Regions from separate parts of the Sinorhizobium sp. CCBAU 05631 genome, predicted to be linked through region 1. Evidence: riboswitches for the same ligand, from Rfam matches in the RefSeq annotation. Region 1 holds a riboswitch; each other region holds the start of a gene.
The links. A riboswitch is a leader RNA that binds a small molecule or an ion and turns the genes downstream of it on or off. The one in region 1 is predicted to bind cobalamin.
Positions count from the first base shown of each region.

Region 2: it holds a riboswitch for cobalamin, as region 1 does, so the genes downstream of both, bluB (5,6-dimethylbenzimidazole synthase) here and SS05631_RS10985 (CbtB-domain containing protein) in region 1, are expected to answer to the same signal.
Region 3: it holds a riboswitch for cobalamin, as region 1 does, so the genes downstream of both, SS05631_RS31435 (ABC transporter substrate-binding protein) here and SS05631_RS10985 (CbtB-domain containing protein) in region 1, are expected to answer to the same signal.
Region 4: it holds a riboswitch for cobalamin, as region 1 does, so the genes downstream of both, SS05631_RS02710 (aromatic ring-hydroxylating dioxygenase subunit alpha) here and SS05631_RS10985 (CbtB-domain containing protein) in region 1, are expected to answer to the same signal.

Region 1 covers NZ_CP023063.1:2,235,044-2,239,811, forward strand. The annotation lists gene SS05631_RS10970 (cystathionine gamma-synthase family protein) at 1-638, shown strand, start outside; gene SS05631_RS10975 (glyoxalase superfamily protein) at 665-1,015, opposite strand; partial or broken gene SS05631_RS10980 (anthrone oxygenase family protein) at 1,054-1,532, opposite strand; cobalamin riboswitch at 1,711-1,988, shown strand; gene SS05631_RS10985 (CbtB-domain containing protein) at 2,028-2,204, shown strand; gene SS05631_RS10990 (CbtA family protein) at 2,382-3,167, shown strand; gene SS05631_RS10995 (ferric iron reductase) at 3,238-4,074, opposite strand; partial or broken gene SS05631_RS11000 (glucoamylase family protein) at 4,086-4,768, opposite strand, start outside.
Region 2 covers NZ_CP023063.1:1,748,953-1,753,720, reverse strand. The annotation lists gene SS05631_RS08670 (NAD+ synthase) at 1-1,571, shown strand, start outside; gene SS05631_RS08665 (TolB family protein) at 1,575-2,399, shown strand; cobalamin riboswitch at 2,442-2,654, shown strand; gene bluB (5,6-dimethylbenzimidazole synthase) at 2,698-3,459, shown strand; gene SS05631_RS08655 (DUF2865 domain-containing protein) at 3,413-4,561, opposite strand; gene SS05631_RS08650 (acyl-homoserine-lactone synthase) at 4,704-4,768, opposite strand, start outside.
Region 3 covers NZ_CP023064.1:55,721-60,488, reverse strand. The annotation lists gene SS05631_RS19735 (pseudoazurin) at 1-167, opposite strand, end outside; gene SS05631_RS19730 (ABC transporter ATP-binding protein) at 164-967, opposite strand; gene SS05631_RS19725 (iron ABC transporter permease) at 964-1,992, opposite strand; partial or broken gene SS05631_RS31435 (ABC transporter substrate-binding protein) at 1,989-2,939, opposite strand; cobalamin riboswitch at 3,206-3,438, opposite strand; gene SS05631_RS19715 (hypothetical protein) at 3,589-3,843, shown strand; gene SS05631_RS31115 (hypothetical protein) at 3,960-4,097, opposite strand; gene SS05631_RS19710 (MBL fold metallo-hydrolase) at 4,372-4,768, shown strand, end outside.
Region 4 covers NZ_CP023063.1:576,078-580,845, reverse strand. The annotation lists gene SS05631_RS02720 (glycoside hydrolase family 25 protein) at 1-298, shown strand, start outside; gene SS05631_RS02715 (hybrid-cluster NAD(P)-dependent oxidoreductase) at 325-1,425, opposite strand; gene SS05631_RS02710 (aromatic ring-hydroxylating dioxygenase subunit alpha) at 1,422-2,666, opposite strand; cobalamin riboswitch at 2,769-2,971, opposite strand; gene SS05631_RS02705 (DUF6656 family protein) at 3,267-3,869, shown strand; gene SS05631_RS02700 (L-threonylcarbamoyladenylate synthase) at 3,949-4,768, shown strand, end outside.

The DNA of each region.
Region 1 (4,768 bases):
ACAACACCCTGCTCGGCCCGGTCTTCCAGCACCCGATCGACCACGGCGCGGACCTGTCGCTCTATTCGCTCACCAAGTATGTCGGCGGCCACTCCGACCTGATCGCCGGCGCCGTGCTCGGCTCGAAGGCGCTGATCAAACAGGTGAAGGCGCTGCGCGGCTCGATCGGCACGCAGCTCGACCCGCATTCCTGCTGGATGCTCGGCCGGTCGCTCGAAACGCTGTCGGTCCGGATGGAGAAGGCGAACGAGAATGCCCGGATCGTCGCCGAGTTCCTGCGCGACCACCCGAAGGTCGAAGGGATCCACTATCTGCCCTTCCACGACGAAGCCTCGCCGGTCGGGCGGACCTTTGCCGCGCAATGCACCGGCGCCGGCTCGACCTTCTCCTTCGACATCGCCGGCGGCCAGGAGGCAGCCTTCCGTTTCTTGAACGCCCTGCAGATCTTCAAGCTCGCCGTCAGCCTCGGGGGCACGGAATCGCTTGCGAGCCACCCGGCGGCGATGACTCATTCGGGCGTGCCGATCGAGGTGCGGCGCCGGATCGGCGTGCTCGAATCGACTATCCGCCTGTCGATCGGCATCGAGCATCCGGACGACCTCGTCGCCGACGTCGCGAACGCTCTGACGACCGTCTGATCCGTTGAGCGGGGGCCGTCCCCCGCTCAATGCGTCAGAATATTGACTACGTTGCCGAACGGATCGCGCACGAAGAAACGTCGCACACCCCAGGGTTCGTCAGTGATGTCATAGACGATTTCGATGCCGGCCGCCTTCGCGCGCCGATAGACTTCGTCGACATCGTCCACCTCGATCGAGAGCGCCGGCACCGGCGTTCCCGATCCGCCATCAATGGCAAAGCTGACCTGCGGCATTGCCGATCCGCCTTCCGCCGCAAAGGTGACCAGCCAGCCGTGATCCATCACCACGTTGAGGCCAAGCAGATCCGTATAGAAACTGCGCGCGCGTTGCGGATCGGATACTTGAAGATTGGGCACGATGCGTCGGACGGCCATTGGATCCTCCCCAGTTTCATCGTCCTCTTTCCTAGGCTTCAGCCGCGTTGAAAGCCAAGCGTGAAAAGGGCGAGCGAAGCTATCGAAGCGATCGTGCGGACATGGTTCCACCAGACCCAATCGGTCAAGTAGCGCTGCTGCCAGACTTCGGTGACGGCCTCGACCGAAGTGGCATTCGCCAGCGCGTTGTTGAGCGGAACGTTAAAGACCATCGTCACCGCGAATGTGCCGGCGAGGTAGACGAGTCCGCCCGCCGCAGGAGATAGCTCCCCTCCCCGCCCCAGATGAAAGCGGCAGCTATGAGGATCACGCCGAGCAGCGCCGTGCCCATGAAGGCGGCGAAGAACAACGGATTCTGAATCACGACGTTGATCGCGTTCATGGCAGCAACGCCCTGCTCCGCCGGCAATCGCCGCAGCGCCTGCATGATGCAGACGGAAAAGACGAAGAAGAGCCCGGCCATAAGTCCGGATCCGATGACGGCGGCAAAGGACAGGGCAGGAACAAGGGCAAGCATCGCACGGACCCCGGGTCGATCGTGCGGCCTGCGGCCGCACGCGCTGCCCAAGAGATAACCGACCAATGCGATATAGTCATCAGGAGTTGTTCCCCATGTGGCGCTGCAACGCGAATGCGCGCAACCCTCTCCTCCACTTTCCACCGCGGCGCGATTGACATCATTGTCGGCCACACCTAATCATCGCTGATCGGTTGGTTCCCGGAATGCGAACGTGTTTCGGGAGTAAACGGGAATGTGACGGATGGACCCAAGCTGGGCATCTCAATCACTGCCGACCCCGCGACTGTAGAGCAACGTGAATTTGCCGTTCCGGAGCAATCCGGAAGAAGCCACTGGAACAGCCGCGAGAGGGCGGTTCGGTTCTGGGAAGGCGAGGCAAATCCTTGGTGACTAGGCTAGCCTGGGCACCTGACGCTGCGAGCCAGGAAACCTGCCAAGCGATACGGGCATAGTGCCCAAGGGGAATATCCCATTGCCATCACGGAGGTTGTCATGGCTACGTCTACAGTTTCGAGCATTCCGCTCTCCCTCAGCGACCGTCTGACCGCGGGCATCATCGCCCTCATGATCGGTGGCTTCCTCGTTTTCGGTGCCGGCCTGGCGAATTCGGCCGTGCTGCACGACACGGCACACGACACGCGCCATTCCTACGGCTTCCCCTGCCACTAAGCGAAGTCATGGAGCGCCTGCCGCGTTCCACACCGAACGATACAAAAATCGACCCTCCGGTGCTCGGAGCGCGCGTCGTGCGTCTGGCACGCGCCCGCGCCTTCAAGCGCCGGCTTGCGTCGATGGAATCGGGCCGGCTTACCGCAAGGCGGCCACGCCCGCTGAGGAAAATCGACAATGATCGTCAAGACACTTCTGGCCGCGGTCGTGGCCGGGCTGATCGCCGGCGTCTTCATGACCGGCGCCCAGGAATTGCGGGTCACGCCGCTTATCCTGCATGCGGAAGAATTCGAGGGCGAAGCGCCGGCTGCAACCGGGCAGCCCGCCGGCGAGCAGCCGGCCACGGATCATCAGCAGCATTCGTCGCTGAAAGGATCCCAGATGTTAGGCGAGATGCTCGCAGCACTTTCGCCGGTCACCCCCGCCTATGCCCATGAGGGCGAAGAACACGAGGAAGGCGGCATCATGTTCGGCATGAGCCGCTTTTCCGGCACGCTTGCCGCCAATCTGGTCACCGGCGCCGGCTTCTCGTTGCTGCTTGCAGGCATCAGCCTGATGATCGGCTACCCGATCACGCTTGCCAATGGCGCGCTCTGGGGCGCCTTCGGCTGGCTCGCCGTGCACCTGCTTCCGGCCGTAGGCCTGCCGCCGGAACTGCCGGGCTTTCCGGCGGCCGAACTTGGCGACCGGCAGCTCTGGTGGGGGGCGACGGTGCTACTCTCGGCCGTGGGACTCTATCTGCTGGCACTCCGCCCGGAAATCGTCGCCAAGCTCGCGGGTCTCGTCCTAGTCGCCGCTCCCCATCTTTATGGTGCGCCGCAGCCGCTCGACATTTCCAGCAACGTGCCGGCTGTGCTCGGCGCCGAGTTCGCCGTCGCCGCGCTTGCGACGACGCTCGCCTTCTGGCTGGTGCTCGGCATCGTCTCCGGTTTCATCAACGACCGGTTTCTCCGGGCGCACTAACCGGCCCCCGCGCCTTCGCCGCTTGTCCTCTCCCCGCCTGCGGGCAGCACGCGGGGAGAAGGCAAGGGTCTCATTTGCTATCGAGCAGGTGGGCCCGCAGCATCTCTCGTCGAAGCTCGGGCTCGAGCAGCACGCAGGTGTCGCAGAAGCTGCCGCCCTCGGCACGATAGAAAAGGCAACAGCCGCCGCGGATCCGGTAGGTCCTGGAGCGAAGCTCTCCCCCACTGCCGGAGGCCGCTTCGATCTTTTCGTAGTGAAGCTGCCGCGAGACAAGCGGCGAGTGGGCCCTTTTGACGATCGCCAGCGCCTGCCCCGTCGCCCTGTCCTCCCGTTGCCGCCGCCGCCCGATCTCCAGGAAAGCGCCGGCGAGACTGTCCGCGGCCAACCGCCATTGCGCGCGCGCTGACAGGCCGCAGCGGCGTTTCAGCAGCGCGATCACCGGCTTCAGATGCGCAACGAAGGCATCGTGAAAGCGTCGAGTCGGCTCGTCCGGCTCGATCTCACTCTCGCTCCGCGGAAGGTCGACGAGGAAATGAAAGCGGCCGGCCACAAGCGACCTCCCGTCGCGGGCACGCAAATAGGTTTCGAACCGCAGGCCCGCGACCACCGGAACAAGGCCGCTCACAAGATAGATCGCGCCCGCCGCAAGGCTCAGCTGATGGCTGTAGAAGGCGACCAGGTGCGCCGCTCGAATCTTATCGTCCATGCCGGACGCGAAACGGTCCTGATAGGCCAGGCAGGTCTCGAGGTTTGCCGGCTTCGACCAGAAAGCGTCTGGCGATTGGAAATGTGCGTCAGAGGTCGCGACCGAACAGGCGACCTCCGGAATGGAGGCCGCCAGCCATTCGATCGCGGCAGCCGCCTCCATGACCGCTCTGCTTTCCCGCTGCCGATGCCCCTGCCCCATGCTCCGTCCCATCAAGCCGCGCCGGGTGTCAGCCAGCCCCCTTCGAATCCAGCCCTTTTCAGCCCCCGGCTGAAGACCGGGATACTGCGCGTCAGTTCCCAGATGAGGCCGCTTCTCCAGTTCTCGATCATCATGACGGACAGCCCCTGGTCAAGCCCGACAATCCTGTCGTCGACCCAGCCCTCGCGCCCTGCGCCCGGCAGGCTCGGATTGAAGCCGCCGGGAAGGCGGCCGTCGCGAAGCAGTGCCGGAAATGCGCGAGCAGATGCGAAAGGCTATCCAGGCAGTCGTCCGGTGCGAAGGGCAGTCCGGCAAGCGGAGCCCAAGCGACCAGGGTCCCGTCATCGGCGCCGAACGGAGCGCCTCGTGCCGCATAGCCCAGAAGCCTCTGCCGCCGGCCGTCACGCAGCCGCATCCAGCCCTTCGGCGCATGGCAGGCGCTGAAGCCCCAGAGGTTGCGGCAATAGCCGGAAAAGCCATGAGGATTCGCTTCCGCATGCGCCCGCTGAAGCGCGATCGCTCGGCAGCTGTTCGCGAAATAGTCGCTGCTTACCGCCCGCATTCCCGTATCGCCTATGCCTCGGAAGTCGATCCAGGCATGGGGAAAGAGGTGGATGAACAACGCGCCCGCGTGCAGGTGCGACATCCCGCCAATCGTCAGCCATTCATGTGCCACCGAATAGGCGCCGTAGTT
Region 2 (4,768 bases), 490 kb from region 1:
ACGCCGCGCGCCAGGGCGCCGACCTGGTGCTGTTCACCGAGCTTTTCATTTCCGGCTATCCGCCTGAAGACCTGGTGCTGAAACCGGCCTTCCTGAAGGCGTGCCTGCGCGCCGTCGAGAACCTCGCCGCAGAGACGGCGGATGGAGGGCCGGGAGTGATCATCGGCTTCCCCCGTCAAGCCTCCGCGCAGCGGCACAATTCGGTGGCCGTCCTGGACGGGGGCAAGATCATCGCCGTCCGTGACAAGGTGGATCTGCCGAATTACGGCGAGTTCGACGAAAAGCGGGTGTTCGATCAAGGCGAGATGCCCGGTCCGGTGAATTTCCGCGGCATTCGCATCGGGGTTCCGATCTGCGAAGACATTTGGGGAGAGCTCGGCGTCTGCGAGACGCTCGAGGAAAGCGGCGCCGAAATCCTGCTTTCTCCGAACGGATCGCCCTACTACCGCGGTAAAGTTGATGTCCGTCACCAGATCGTGCTGAAGCAGGTGATAGAGACCGGCTTGCCGATGATCTATGCCAATCAGCTCGGCGGGCAGGACGAACTGGTCTTCGACGGCGCGAGCTTCGGCTTCAATGCCGATCGCTCGCTCGCCTTCCAGATGAGCCAGTTCGAGGAGGCGCTCGCGATCTCCGAATGGACGAGGGGTGACGACGGCTGGGTCTCACACAACGGACTCCGGTCTCGCCTGCCGGAATGCGAGGAGGCAGACTATCGCGCCTGCATGTTGGGGCTGCGCGACTACGTCAACAAGAACGGCTTCAAGAACGTCGTCCTCGGCCTGTCGGGCGGCATCGACTCGGCGATCTGCGCGGCGCTCGCCGTGGACGCGCTCGGCGAGGAGCGGGTTCGCACGATCATGCTGCCCTATCGCTATACGTCGCGGGAATCGCTGAAGGACGCCGAGGCCTGTGCCAAGGCGCTCGGCTGCCATTATGACGTCGTTGCGATCGAGGAGCCCGTCGAAGGCTTTCTCAATGCTCTCGCCGACACGTTCGAGGGGACCGAATCCGGGATCACCGAGGAGAACCTGCAGAGCCGCACGCGCGGCACGATCCTGATGGCGATCTCCAACAAGTTCGGCTCGATGGTGGTGACCACCGGCAACAAATCGGAAATGTCGGTCGGCTACGCGACGCTCTACGGCGACATGAACGGCGGCTTTAACCCGATCAAGGACCTTTACAAGATGCAGGTCTATGCACTGTCGCGCTGGCGCAATGGCGCTGTGCCGCCCGGAGCACTCGGCCCCTCCGGCGAGGTCATCCCGCTGAACATCATCGACAAGGCGCCCTCGGCCGAACTGCGGCCCAACCAGACCGACCAGGACTCGCTGCCGCCCTATCCGGTCCTCGACGACATTCTCGAGTGCCTGGTGGAGAAGGAACTGAGTACCGAGGAAATCGTCGCCCGCGGGCATGACGAGGCCACGGTGCATCGGATCGAACACCTGCTCTACATCGCCGAATACAAGCGGCGGCAGTCGGCTCCCGGGGTCAAGATCACCAAGAAGAATTTCGGCCGGGACCGGCGCTATCCGATCACCAACCGTTTCCGCGACCGAGGGTAGATCATGCGCAGTTCGGTGGAGATTTTCGATATTGCCACCGGCGAGACGCAAGTCGTCTGGCAGACGGAGCGGCTGGTCGAGGCGCCGAACTGGTCGCCGGACGGCAAATCCCTGATCATCAACGGCGACGGCAGGCTCTATCGGCTTGCCTTTGACGGTTCCGAGCCCGTGGAAATCGACACGGGCGTTGCCGGGCAATGCAACAACGATCACGGCATTTCGCCGGACGGGAAAACGCTGGCGATCAGCGACAAGACCGAATTCGGCAAGTCGGCGATCTATCTGCTGCCGGCCGAGGGCGGCACGCCGCTTCTGGTGACGCGCAACCTGCCGTCCTATTGGCACGGCTGGTCCCCGGATGGGAAAACCTTGACCTATTGCGGGATCCGCGACCAGATCTTCGACATCTACACGATTTCGGTCGATGGCGGAGAGGAGCGGCGCCTGACGCATGGCGAGGGCCGCAACGACGGCCCGGACTGGTCGCCGGACGGTGCGTGGATCTATTTCAATTCGAGCCGCACCGGCCGCATGCAGATCTGGCGGGTGAGGCCGGACGGCAGCGATGTCCAGCGCATCACCGACAGCCCTTATGGTGACTGGTTCCCGCACCCGTCGCCGGACGGCAGGCATCTGCTGGTGCTGTCCTATGACGGCGAGGTCTTCGACCATCCGCGCGATCTCGATGTGCGGCTTCGGCTGATGGATCCGGAAGGCAGCAATGCGCGTGTCCTCTTCGAACTCTTCGGCGGGCAGGGGACGATGAACGTTCCGAACTGGTCGCCCAACGGCGATGCCTTCGCCTTCGTGCGTTATCGGCCGGCTTGAGCAGGGCGCGGCGCCCCCGCCTTGCGTTTCGCCGGCGGCTGTGCCCATATGCGGCCGTCAGGTGCCCGCTTGCTGCGGGAGAATCGGGAAGCCGGTAGAATTCCGGCACGTGCCCAACGCTGTAACGGTGACGTCTGCGCCAAAAGAGTTCTGAGCATTTTCAGAGCTTTGCCACTGGTTCCTGATGCGATCTGGGAAGGTGGCGCAGCCGAGTGACCCGAAGTCAGAAGACCGGCCTGGCGAGATAGACCGGCCCCGCGCGGACGGCGGGAGGTTGCGCATTGTTGGGGATCGAACGATGCTGCCTGACCCGAACGGCTGCCTTGCGGCGGCCGGTGCCTTTTCGCCGGACGAGCGCGCCGCCGTCTATCGTGCCATCGAGACGCGCCGCGACGTGCGCGACGAGTTCCTGCCCGAACCGCTGCCCGAACCGCTGATCGCCCGCCTGCTCGAAGCGGCGCATCGTGCCCCGTCCGTCGGCTTCATGCAGCCGTGGAACTTCGTGCTCGTACGGCGAATCGAGACGCGGGAGAGGGTCTGGCAGGCATTCCAGCGCGCCAATGAGGAGGCAGCCGGAATGTTTTCGGGCGAGGCGCAGGCGAAATACCGGTCACTCAAGCTCGAGGGCATACGCAAGGCGCCGCTCGGCATTTGCGTGACCTGCGACCGGACCCGCGGCGGCGCCGTCGTGCTCGGCCGCACGCACAATTCGCAAATGGACGTGTATTCGACGGTTTGCGCGGTGCAGAATCTTTGGCTCGCGGCGCGGTCCGAAGGCGTCGGCGTCGGTTGGGTCAGCATTTTCCACGAGAACGAGGTCAAAGATATCCTCGGAATTCCGGAGCACATCGAAATCGTCGCCTGGCTGTGCCTTGGCTATGTCGATCGCCTCTACCAGCAGCCGGAATTGGCGGTGAAGGGCTGGCGGCAACGCTTGCCGCTCGAGGACCTCGTTTTCGACGAAGGATGGGGCGTCCGCGACAGCCTCGTAACGACCGCCCAAAGGGAAGGTGTCACTCGTTCTGCAGCGGCTGGTAACGCGATCCCCGAGGGTTCTTGAGATCGATCGCGCTCTCTTCCTGTGGCAGGAAGGCAGGACCGACAACGCGGACCTTGCTGCTCTTCGGATCATAGGGGCGCTCTTCCACGGGCTTTGCCCCCGCTGGTCCGAAGGCTGGTGCAGACGGCCCCTCGATCGTCACGACGGAAGGGCTGACCACCGAAAGCTTGGTTCCCGAGGGGGTGCTTTTGTTCTGATCCGTCGTGATCTTCGGAATCTGGCAGCCGCAGATGCCGGGAGAACCGACGTCGCGCACACGATAGGCGAAGGCGTTGGGGAGTTCCCTGTACGGCCTTCCCGTGGACGCCGAAACCATCTGCTCGCTCTCCTCGGTGGCGAGGACGTGATAATAGAGTTCCGTATCGGCGCCGGGGCATCGTGCCCGGCAAAGCTCGGCGTCGCGTCCGAAGTCGGCCGGCGTGGCGTTCGACGAAATCGGGAAAAATGCTCCGTCGCAGGTCCGCACGCACATGGTCCTGAAGCCGCCTGCCGCGCCGTTCTCCATGAATGTGAAATCGTCGGTCGGACCATCGAACAGCAACGGATAGTCCTCGCCGTCCGGCGGGAAGCTTTCGAGGATGTTGCGATGAGCGCGCGCCTCTTCGGTGCCGTATTCATCCGGAACCGTCTCGTCCCAGTTCGGAGCGGCGTCCCCCGAGCAGTCGTTCAATTCCATGGCGGCGAGGATCCGCCGGCGCATGTCCTCATTGCCCTTCGAAATCAGGTGCCGGCGTTGGGCCTTGAGCGTGTGGAGATTGTCCTCCATGCGCGCAATCGCATCGTCAAGCTCGGCACAGGCAGCCGCATTTTCGCTTTCGATGTAGACGACGGACTCGTCGCTGCATTCCATGCGCCGCCTTTCGTTCCTGGCGCGGCGAAGTTCGATGTTCTGTCGCGAAACCGCGCCGGTGAAATCGCGCAGATTGGCGTTTGTCGTGAACGCCGCCGGCAGCTCTGCGAGGCGGGCGCTGAGGCGCGCGCAGACGTCGGTGGCCGATGCCTGCCCAGGCATAGCCAAGGCGAGGGGCAGCAGAGCGGCCGCAAGGCGCATCATCCTCAAGGACGCAGTGGATCGGGACACTGACACTCGTCTTTCCTGCATTTCGCTCCGCTGATCGCGGGACAGGGGCGCCTGTAGTCACATCATACGACGTTAGGGTGAGGGCGCAACGACAAGACGGCGTTTGTGTTAATACGTGTTCCGAGACAGGAAGGGCCGGGCCGCCTGAACGGCCCGGCCATGATCAGGCCGCCCTTGCAGTTTCGAGCGACATGGGCCGTTCGAGCACCGTGCCTTCGATGAGGGCAA
Region 3 (4,768 bases), on a different replicon from region 1:
TACTTGACGCTGTCGGCGGGCTGCAGCGCCAGGAAATCCGGTTCGAAGACCATCGAAACCTTTTCGCCGCGGTTCAGCATCTTGACCTCGCCGGTCTCGGCGCTGGCCATGGCCGGCATCGAGATCACGATCAGGGCGAAGAGCAGGCGCCTGGTAAGATTGATCATGAAATCCTCTTCAGCATCGGCTTTCCGGTAGCCGGTAACCCGGGCGCGCGGTAACGAATATGACAGCGGCCCTCGCTTTGGTGCTCGACGTCGACGTCGACACCGAAGACGGTGCGGATCCGCTCTTCGGTGAGGACCTCGTACGGGCGTCCCAAGGCGGCGATGCGGCCGCCGCTCATCAGCGCGATCCGGTCGCAGAACGTGGCGGCATGGTTGAGATCGTGCAGTGCCGCGACCGCCGTCAGCTGCTGCTGGCGCACCAGGTGCAGGAGACCGATCTGATGGCCGACGTCGAGATGGTTGGTCGGCTCGTCGAGGAGGAGGATTTGCGGCTGCTGTGCCAGCGCCCGGGCGATGTGCAGGCGCTGCCGCTCGCCGCCCGACAGCGTGTGCCACATCCGCGCGGCGAGCTGCGCCATGCCGACATGGTGGATTGCCTCGTCGACGATGGCCTCATCCAGGGCCGACCACGGCGTGAGCGGCCCGAGATGCGGCGTGCGGCCGAGTTCCACCGCCTGGCGCGCCGAGATGCGCTCGCCGGTTTCGGCCTGCTGCTCGACCAGCGCGATGCGCTTGGCGATCTGCTTCCGGCTCAGCCTGTCGACGCTCTCTCCGTCGAGCAGAACGTGACCGGACCGCGGCCGCCGCAGGCCGGCAAGCAGCGACATCAGGCTGGTCTTGCCGGAACCGTTCGGACCGACGATGCCGAGAAACTCACCGGCGGCGACGTCGAGCGAGACGCCCTCGAGGATCGAGACCCCGCCGGCCGACCATGAGACACTGCAAGCCGAAAGCGTCATCGAACCGTCCTGCGCTGGCTGAGAATGGCGGCGAAGGCGGGCGCGCCGACCAGCGCGGTGACGACGCCGATCGGCAGCACCTGCCCCGGAATGATGATGCGCGACACGATGTCGGCGGCGATCATGAACACCGCTCCCACCAAGGCAGAGACCGGCAGCAGCAATCCGTGCCGGACGCCGACGAGCATACGGGCGACATGCGGGATGACGAGGCCGACGAAGCCGATCGACCCGACCATGCTGACCATGGTCGCCGTCATCATCGCCGATACGCCGATCAGCACGGCATAGACCCGGCGCACCGGGATGCCGAGCGAGGCGGCGGATTCGGAGCCGAAGGTGAATGCGTCGAGGGCGCGGGCATGCCAGAGACAGACAATGAGGCCGACCAGGGCAACAGGCACTGCGAGCCAGACATCCGGCCAGCGGACGCCGGAGAGATTGCCGAGCAGCCAGAACATGATTGCCCGCGCCTGTTCCGCATTCGCCGCCTTGGTGACGATCAAGGAAGTGAGCGCGTTGAAGAGCTGCGAGCCGGCGACGCCGGCCAGAATGATCGCGCCATGGCCCCTGCCCGCCCGCATCGCCAGCAGGCTGACGAGCCCGAAGGCCAGCAGCGCCCCGGCGAAGGCGCCGGCCGGCAGCGTCAAAAGCCCGGCGCCGATGCCGAGAACGGCGACGCCGACCGCGCCCGTCGATGCGCCCGCGGAGATGCCGAGGATATAGGGGTCGGCCAGCGGATTGCGCAGCAGCGATTGCAGCACGACGCCGGAAAGCGCCAGCGCCGCACCGCAGCTGGCAGCAGCGATGGCGCGGCTCACCCGGTAATTCCAGATGATGCCCTCGTCGAGCGCATCGACGCCGTAGCCGGCATCCCACAGGCGGTTGGCGACCGTCTTGGCCACCACGCTCATGGGTATGGCCGTCTCGCCGATCGCCGCACCCAGCCAGAGCGCGACGAACAGCACGACGAGCGCCAGCAGGCTGGCGCTCGTCCGGGACAGGGATGGTGCGCTGCCGATCACTTGTTCAGGCCGGATTTCTCGACGGCATCGGCAAGCACCTCGATGCCCTCGATGGTCCGGATCGTCGGGTTCATCGCCTGGGCGTCCATCTCGACCACATGGCCGTCCTTCACCGCAGGCATCAGGCTCGTGACCGGATCGGACTCGAGGAACTTGTGCTTGACGGCGACGTCGTCGGCGGGGAAACGACGGCGCTCCATCCTGCCCGCGACGATCAGCGTCGGGCCGGACTTGGCGATGGTTTCCCACCCCACCGTCGGCCATTCCTCTTCGCTGTCGATGACATTCCTGATGCCGAGCGAGCGCATGATGTAACCCGGCGCGCCGTTCTTGCCGGCGACATAGGGATCGATGTCGAGCTCGGCGCTCGAGAACCAGAACACTGCGGAAAGCTTGCCGTCCGCCGAAGCGATCTTCTTCTTCGCCGCTTCCTCACGCGTCTTCAGTTCGGCAACCAGCGTCTCGCCGCGCTCCTGGACGTTGAAGATCTGCGCGAGTTCGGTGATTTCCTGATAGATCAGGTCCATCGTGAACACCGAATGGCGAACGCCGTCGCCGCCGCCGGTATTGTCCTTGCCAACGCAATCGGCCGGCGACGTATAGACCGGTATTCCGAGCTCCTCGAACTGCTCCGGCTTGGCGACGATGCCCTCCGGGCCGACATGCCACTGGAACTGAGCGGTCACGAGATCCGGCTTCTTGGCGACGACGCTTTCGAAGCTCGGATCGTTGTCGGCGAGCCGTTCGACCTTGGCATTCACCTCCTCGTAGCCCTTGATGACCGGCCCGATCCAAACGGCGGTGCCGACCATCCGATCCTGGAGGCCGAGCAGGTAAAGGATTTCGGTGCTGCTCTGGCCGATCGAGACGGCCCGTTCGGGAGCCTTCTGAAAGGTGACCTGACGGCCGCAATTGGTGAGCATCAGCGGATAGCTGGTTTCGGCGGCTTTCGCCTCCATGCCGATAGCCATAAGACCGGCGGCTGCGCACAGGATGCCGTGTTTCGATTTCGCAAACAGGATTTTCATAAGTCTATTTCCCGGATTCGATGAAACGGCCGAAAGGATGCGGCCGGTCGCGGCGCGAACGGACGGAGTCAGCCCGCCTGCCGACAGTTCGGCGGCGTCGCGGAACGGGAAAGACCAGAGGCAAGGCGCGGGTCGGCGCAAGGAGAGGTCATGCTGTGTCCTGTTCCGGGCATCCCCGCCCGTGATTGGAGTGAACGCATGACGGCAGGTCTCCTGGCTTGCGGATATCTGCCGTCCACCTGCCTTCCCGCGACAATTTCGCAGTGGCATGACGCTTCTCGCGTCACGAGGATGGGCGGCAATCCGCTTACAGTTGCGGGGGCAGCCACGGTCTTGGTCCCTGTTGGGTCGTCCGCACCGTGTTCCCTATTAATCCCCTTCGCTTCATCGTGGGGGAACCGTCGCTGGCTTCCTTAATTCGTTGATCATGACTGGTCAAGGCCAGTGCTGCCTACCAACATTTCGGCGATGCCTCCACACAGTGCGGACCCCGATGCCGAGGCCGCCGCTCCCTGGGCCGCCACAATCAGGTATAATCCCGAGCGATTTCAGGTCGGGAGGAAGGACGATGTCGATCGACGCGGAACTGCAAAAAGTCGAGGCCGGATACGCGATCGAATACCTGCAGGAGCATCCGGAAGCAGGCCTCTGCTGCGAGGAACGGCGCTGCTGGATTACGCCGAACGCTAACGAGACCGATCGGCAGGCGCTGCTTCTCGATGCGGCCGAGGCCGAGCGGCTCAAGGACGACCCTCGCCTGCGGCTCGTCTCGGGTATAGCCCATGCGGGCCGGTCTCTCTGGGTGGTTCGCAGGATGACCTGACGATCCGCAGAAGACGATCAATCGCCTTGCGCGGGCCCCTGCGCAATGCCGTTGACGATCAGGCGGATGCAGCTGCGCATGAAGCCCGGCCTGTCCGGTCAGCCCGGCCATTCCGGTCAGCCCGGCCATTCGGGTCCCTGGCCGGTCTCGAGCGCCGCGGCGCCGAAGATCAGGTCCATGAGGATGCGCGCGGTGGGCAGCGGCTCGCCGATGTCGAGCAGTCCCCTCGCCCGGCCCTCTTCCAGCCATCGCAAACTCCTGCTGGCTGCGGTTCGCCTGCCGACAACAGCCGGCCGATCCCGAAAGACGCAGGAATGTAGGGATTTGTTAATGAATTGACAAAAATACAACCTTTCAATGATTTATGGCACCACAACGAATCGCGAGTTTCCTAATTCCGGCCACGCAGGGCTAGAGCCAAATCATGCGCAAACCGATGTGAGCGGCGGTCAGGATGTGATAGTTCTGCGCTGCCGAGCCGCCGACCGCCGCGGCAGAGATTGAAGCCAATTTGCTCGAGAGCCTCGCATGCCAGACATGACCTCGACACTGAGAATCCTTGAACCGCATCACGGCGTCTTTGCCTACTACGACGGCCGCATCGAGGGGCGGAGACTTCATGGCGCGGAGCCGAATTGGCTCGATGACGGTGCCTACGGCTTGGGGGTCGCCTCCTATGCGGTCTTTAATGCAGGCGAGGCGATCGTCTACGACACGCATATCTCGCTTGCCCATGCGCAAGCCATCAGGCGCCATCTCGAGGGGCTCGGCGCAAGGACCATCCGGGTCGTCCTCAGCCATTGGCACAATGACCATGTCGCCGGCAATGCGGTCTTTGCCGATTGCGAAATCATCGCGCTGAAGCTGACCGCCCATCTGCTTCATGCCAATCGCGATCAACTCGCCACACGCGTCCCGCCCATCA
Region 4 (4,768 bases), 1.7 Mb from region 1:
GCTCAACGACATCGACGTCAACGTCGCCGCGATGACCGTTTCAGAGTTGAAGAAGGTGTGGCCGCAGGGCGCGCTGCTCCCGGAGAAGCCGCCGATCGTCACCGTCATCGCCTCCGCGAAGATTGGCACGGCGCCGGCGGCGAGCGCCGCGGCCACCGTCCCGCTCGCAAAACCCCTGCTCATCAGCCGTGCCGAGGCCGAGAGCGGCTCGGGCGCCGGCGTCGACGGAACGGTCACCGGTGCGATCAGCGTGAAGGCCGCCGAGGCCCACCTGCCCAACCAGCCCGAGCGCCGCTGAAAAAGCCGGACGGCGCCTGTAGCTGTCTACGCTTCGATCTGAACGTCGCCGATAGGCCGCGAGCAGCAGGCGAGGATGTAGCCCTCGTCGACTTCGTCATCGAGAATACCGCCATTGTGGTTCATCTCGACTTCGCCGGCGATCTTCAAGACGCGGCACGTGCCGCAGATGCCGCCCTCGCAGGCCGCACCGATCCTGACCCCGTTGGCGCGTGCTGTCTGCAGGATCGTCTGGCCGGGGACGGTCGAGACTTCCTTGCCGCTCATGGTGAAGGTTACCCGGCCCGCCTCGCCTTGAGCGCCGGCCGCCGAGGCGGCGCGGATGGCGAGTTCCTCTGCCGCCGGCGCCGCCGCCGGCTGGAAGCTTTCCTGGTGGTAGCGGGCCATATAGAAACCGGCCCCCTCCAGCATCTCCCGAACCCCGCGCATGAAGGGTTCGGGGCCGCAACAGAAGACCGTTCGCTCCAGAAAGTCCGGTGCAAGCAGCGGCAGCTTCGTCGCATCGATACGGCCGCGCAGGCCGTGCCAGCCGTGACGCGCTTCGTGTCCTTCCACCAGGAAGCCGAGATTGAGACGCGGCATCTGGCGGGCGAGGATCTCCAGCTCCGGCTTGAACAGCAGATCCTCCGGCTGCCGGGCACAGGAAATGAAGGTCACATCCGTGTCCGGCGCGCAATCCGCCATCCAGCGCGTCATCGACATCATCGGCGTGATGCCGGAGCCGGCCGAGACGAACAGATATTTTTCGCCCGGATGGCGCACGAAGCTGAAATCGCCGAGCGGCCCCAGCGCCTTCAACGTCATGCCAGGCCTGAGATTGTCGAACATCCAGCGCGTGCCGATGCTGTTCGACTGCGCCTTGGCCGTGACCGCAACGGAAAGCGGGCGGGACGGCGAGGACGATAGCGTATAGGTGCGCATCACCGGTTCCTCGCCGACGGGGAGTTCCAGCGTCACGAACTGCCCGGGCAGGTAGCGGAACCAGGCCGGCCTGTCGGACCGGAAGGTGAAGGTCATCACGTCCGCGGTCTCGCCGACCGCGGAGATGCATTCGAGCAGGAACTGGCGATCTTTCCAGGGCTGCAGTTCGTCGAAGTGGTGAAAGGAGCGTGCCATTTCCATCGTCATGCCACCCGCGACAGAGGAGCGGCGCTGCCCTGCAGGCGATCCTGCATGAAGCGCGAATACCAGTCGACGAACTGCATGACCCCGCCCTCGTGTTCGGCCGAATAGGGACCCGGCTCATAGGCCGGCGAGCGGATGCCGAAGGCGTTTTCCTCGACGATCTGCCGGTCCTGGTCGTTGGTCTCGGTCCAGACATGGGTGAGGTCTTCGAGGGTATAGTCGACCCCTTCGACCGCATCCTTGCTGACGAGCCATTTCGTCGTGACCTGCGTCAGTTCCGGCCCGAGCGGCAGCACGCGGAAGGTGATCGCATGGTCGCCGAGGATGTGGTTCCACGTCGTCGGGTAATGGAAGAGCAGCAGCGTGCCGATGCGGTTCGCGCTTATGTCGCCGGAAAGCTGCTTGCGGACCGCCTTCTCGCCGGACATCGTATAGCTCTCCGCCCCGTTGATCAGCGGCATCCTCGTCATGCGGAACTGGCCGGTCGGCCCGATCTTGAAGGCGCTCGGCAGCCCCGCCGCCTCGCATCTCTCCCAATGGGCACCGATTTCCGGATCGTCCATGGCGCCCTGGACGCCCGTCACAGTCGGAGCCTCGGGATAGGTCCGGCAGAGTTCCGGATGGTTGGCGGCGCAATGGTAGCACTCGCGGTTGTTCTCCCAGACGAGCTTCCAATTGCCCTTCTCGACGATGGTGCTTTCATAGGCGACCTTGGTTTCGCCGAGGCGATGCGGCGCGAGATAGGCTGCAACCGTGTCGCGGAAGGGCTGGAAATCCATGGGCCGCTCGGCAAGGCTGATGAAGATATAGCCGCCGACCGTTTCGCAATTGACCGGCTTCAGGCTGTGCTGGGCCGGATCGAAATCCTCCGGCATCTGCCGGGCGAAGAGCAGCCTGCCATCGAGTTCGTAGGTCCACTGGTGATAGGGACAAACGAGCTTGGCCGAGGATCCCTTGTGCTGGGTGCAAACGCGCGAGCCGCGGTGGCGGCAGGAATTGTGCAGCGCTCGGACCGCCCCCTGGCGATCGCGCACGATGACGATCGGATAGTCGCCGACCTGCAGCGTGAAGTAATTGCCGGGACGCGGGATTTCGCAGTCGTGGCCGACGAATAGCCAGTCTTTGTACCAGATATTCTCCAGGTCCTGACGGTAATAGTCCGGGTCGATGTAGAAGGCCCGATCGAGGCTGTAGCCCTCGCGGCGGGTCTTCAGCTTGCGCAGCATTTCGTTCTGGATGTCCATGCCCATGTCCTCGTTAGCCCTGTTTCGGGCAGGCAAGACGGGAACCGCGCCGGAGAGATGTCGTGCGCCTTGGCTCCGATCCGGCTGCCCGCCGCAACCAGTTACGGTCGTTTTCCTCAAGGCTGGTTTCCGGGCTCTGGAGCGGCCCGAGGGCCCTGCCCGGCGCCTTCCCGGACGATTGTCCAGTGGCCTTATGCCGGGGGTTCACTCCACCACCGTTGCGGGGGCAGCGCCGGGATTTGACCGGCTTCCCAATTCTCCGCCCCTCCCTGCGAAGAAGCGGCACCTTGAGCAATTCGAATCTAAGCGGCCAGATAGGCTCGGCAATTGCCGGTGCGCGACATTCCATTCCAGAAAGACGACAAGGATTTTCGATGCGGGCGCGTTGGAAGTCCTGCGACATCTTCTATAATAAACAATGCGATAGATACATTTTTCGGCAAATGGCGCGTTTTTTCGCAGCGGCATCCAGGCCGCGAAGATCACGGGCCATTTTGCGACATTAAGCGATGCGCGGGCGCCCGAAATACTCTATTAACCATAGTGATTTAGCGTTCGCTGACGGTTCAGTCCGTTCAGCGACAGGTGACGCAGAGGTCGATGGCAAAAATCAGATACTACGACGCCTCAGGCAAAGCGCAGGCGCCGGCGCCGAAACCGGCGGGCGGCCATACAGAGTTCCTGCGCACGGGCCGAATCGACCGGCGCCGGCCGTGGTTGCCCGAACAGCGCCGCTACATGACGCATGAGGAAGTGGCAGAGAGAACCGGACAGAGATTACAGGCGGCGGGAGAGACGACACACGGGCGGATCAACGGCTTTCATGCCTCGATCCAGTTCCCGAAGATGATCTTCCACAGGACCCTCGCCGACAGTCCCCACCTCGGCTATTGCCATGTCACCGCGGCGCGGACTCATCTCGCTCGATCGCGAGACGTCACCTGGGCGTTCTACTTTGCCAACTTCTTCTCCGACCTCGGCGACGAGGCGCACTTCTTCGAACGCATACAGACAAGCTACTCGCGCATGTATTTCGCCGTGGCCATTCAACCCGGCACCGAAGAGGGGCGGATGGTCCTCGATCGAAATGTTCGGGGCAACGGCCTGATCTTCCGGACGCAGGACCCGAAGGTGGCGCTCAAGAACGTCCTGATGCTCGGCGCACGCGACGAAGCGCTGCGGCGGATCATTCGCAGCCTCTGACGCCGGTCATCGACAAAGAAAATCGTTCTGTTTTCCCTCCTCCTCCGTTAAGGAAGCGACGGAAAGGACCAGAACCGCCATGGCCGAAATCATCGATACGTGCAGCGAACCGGATCGGGCGATCGAAACGGCCTGCGCGGTGCTTTCCGAAGGTGAGCCCGTGGCGATCCCGACGGAAACCGTCTACGGCCTTGCAGCAGACGCAACGAGTGCCGATGCGATCAGCCGCATCTACGAGATGAAGGGCCGGCCGCGTTTCAATCCGCTGATCTGCCACGTCTCGGACATGGGAATGGCCGAAGCGCATGTGATATTCGACCCCATCTCCCGACGCCTCGCGGAAGCCTTCTGGCCGGGGCCGCTGACGCTGATTCTCACTCAGCGACCCGAAAGCACCGTGCACGCGCTTGCCTCAGCCGGCCTCGACAGGCTCGGGATCCGCATGCCTGAAGGTTTTTCCCGGCGGGTGATCTCACATTTTGGGCGCCCGCTGGCGGCGCCGAGCGCCAATACGTCGGGCAAGATCAGTCCGACCAGCGCGGCCCATGTGGAGGCGGATCTCGGTGCGAAGCTGAAGCTGATCCTCGATGCCGGCCCGGCGGAAATCGGCCTCGAATCGACGATCATCAAGGTCGAAGACGGCCGGCTGCGGCTGCTTCGGCCGGGGGGTCTCGATGCGGCCGAGATCGAGGCGCTCGCCGGCCTTCCCGTTGAGCGGCCGGAAGCGGCCGGCGCGACGATCGAAGCTCCCGGCATGCTCGCCTCGCATTATGCGCCGGGTGCCGCGGTGCGGCTCAATGCGACGGACGTCCACACGGGAGAGGCGCTGATCCGCTTCGGCGGCAAGGCGCTGCCTGGCGAAGGCAGCGCGGCGATCGTCCTCGACCTCAGCCCAACGG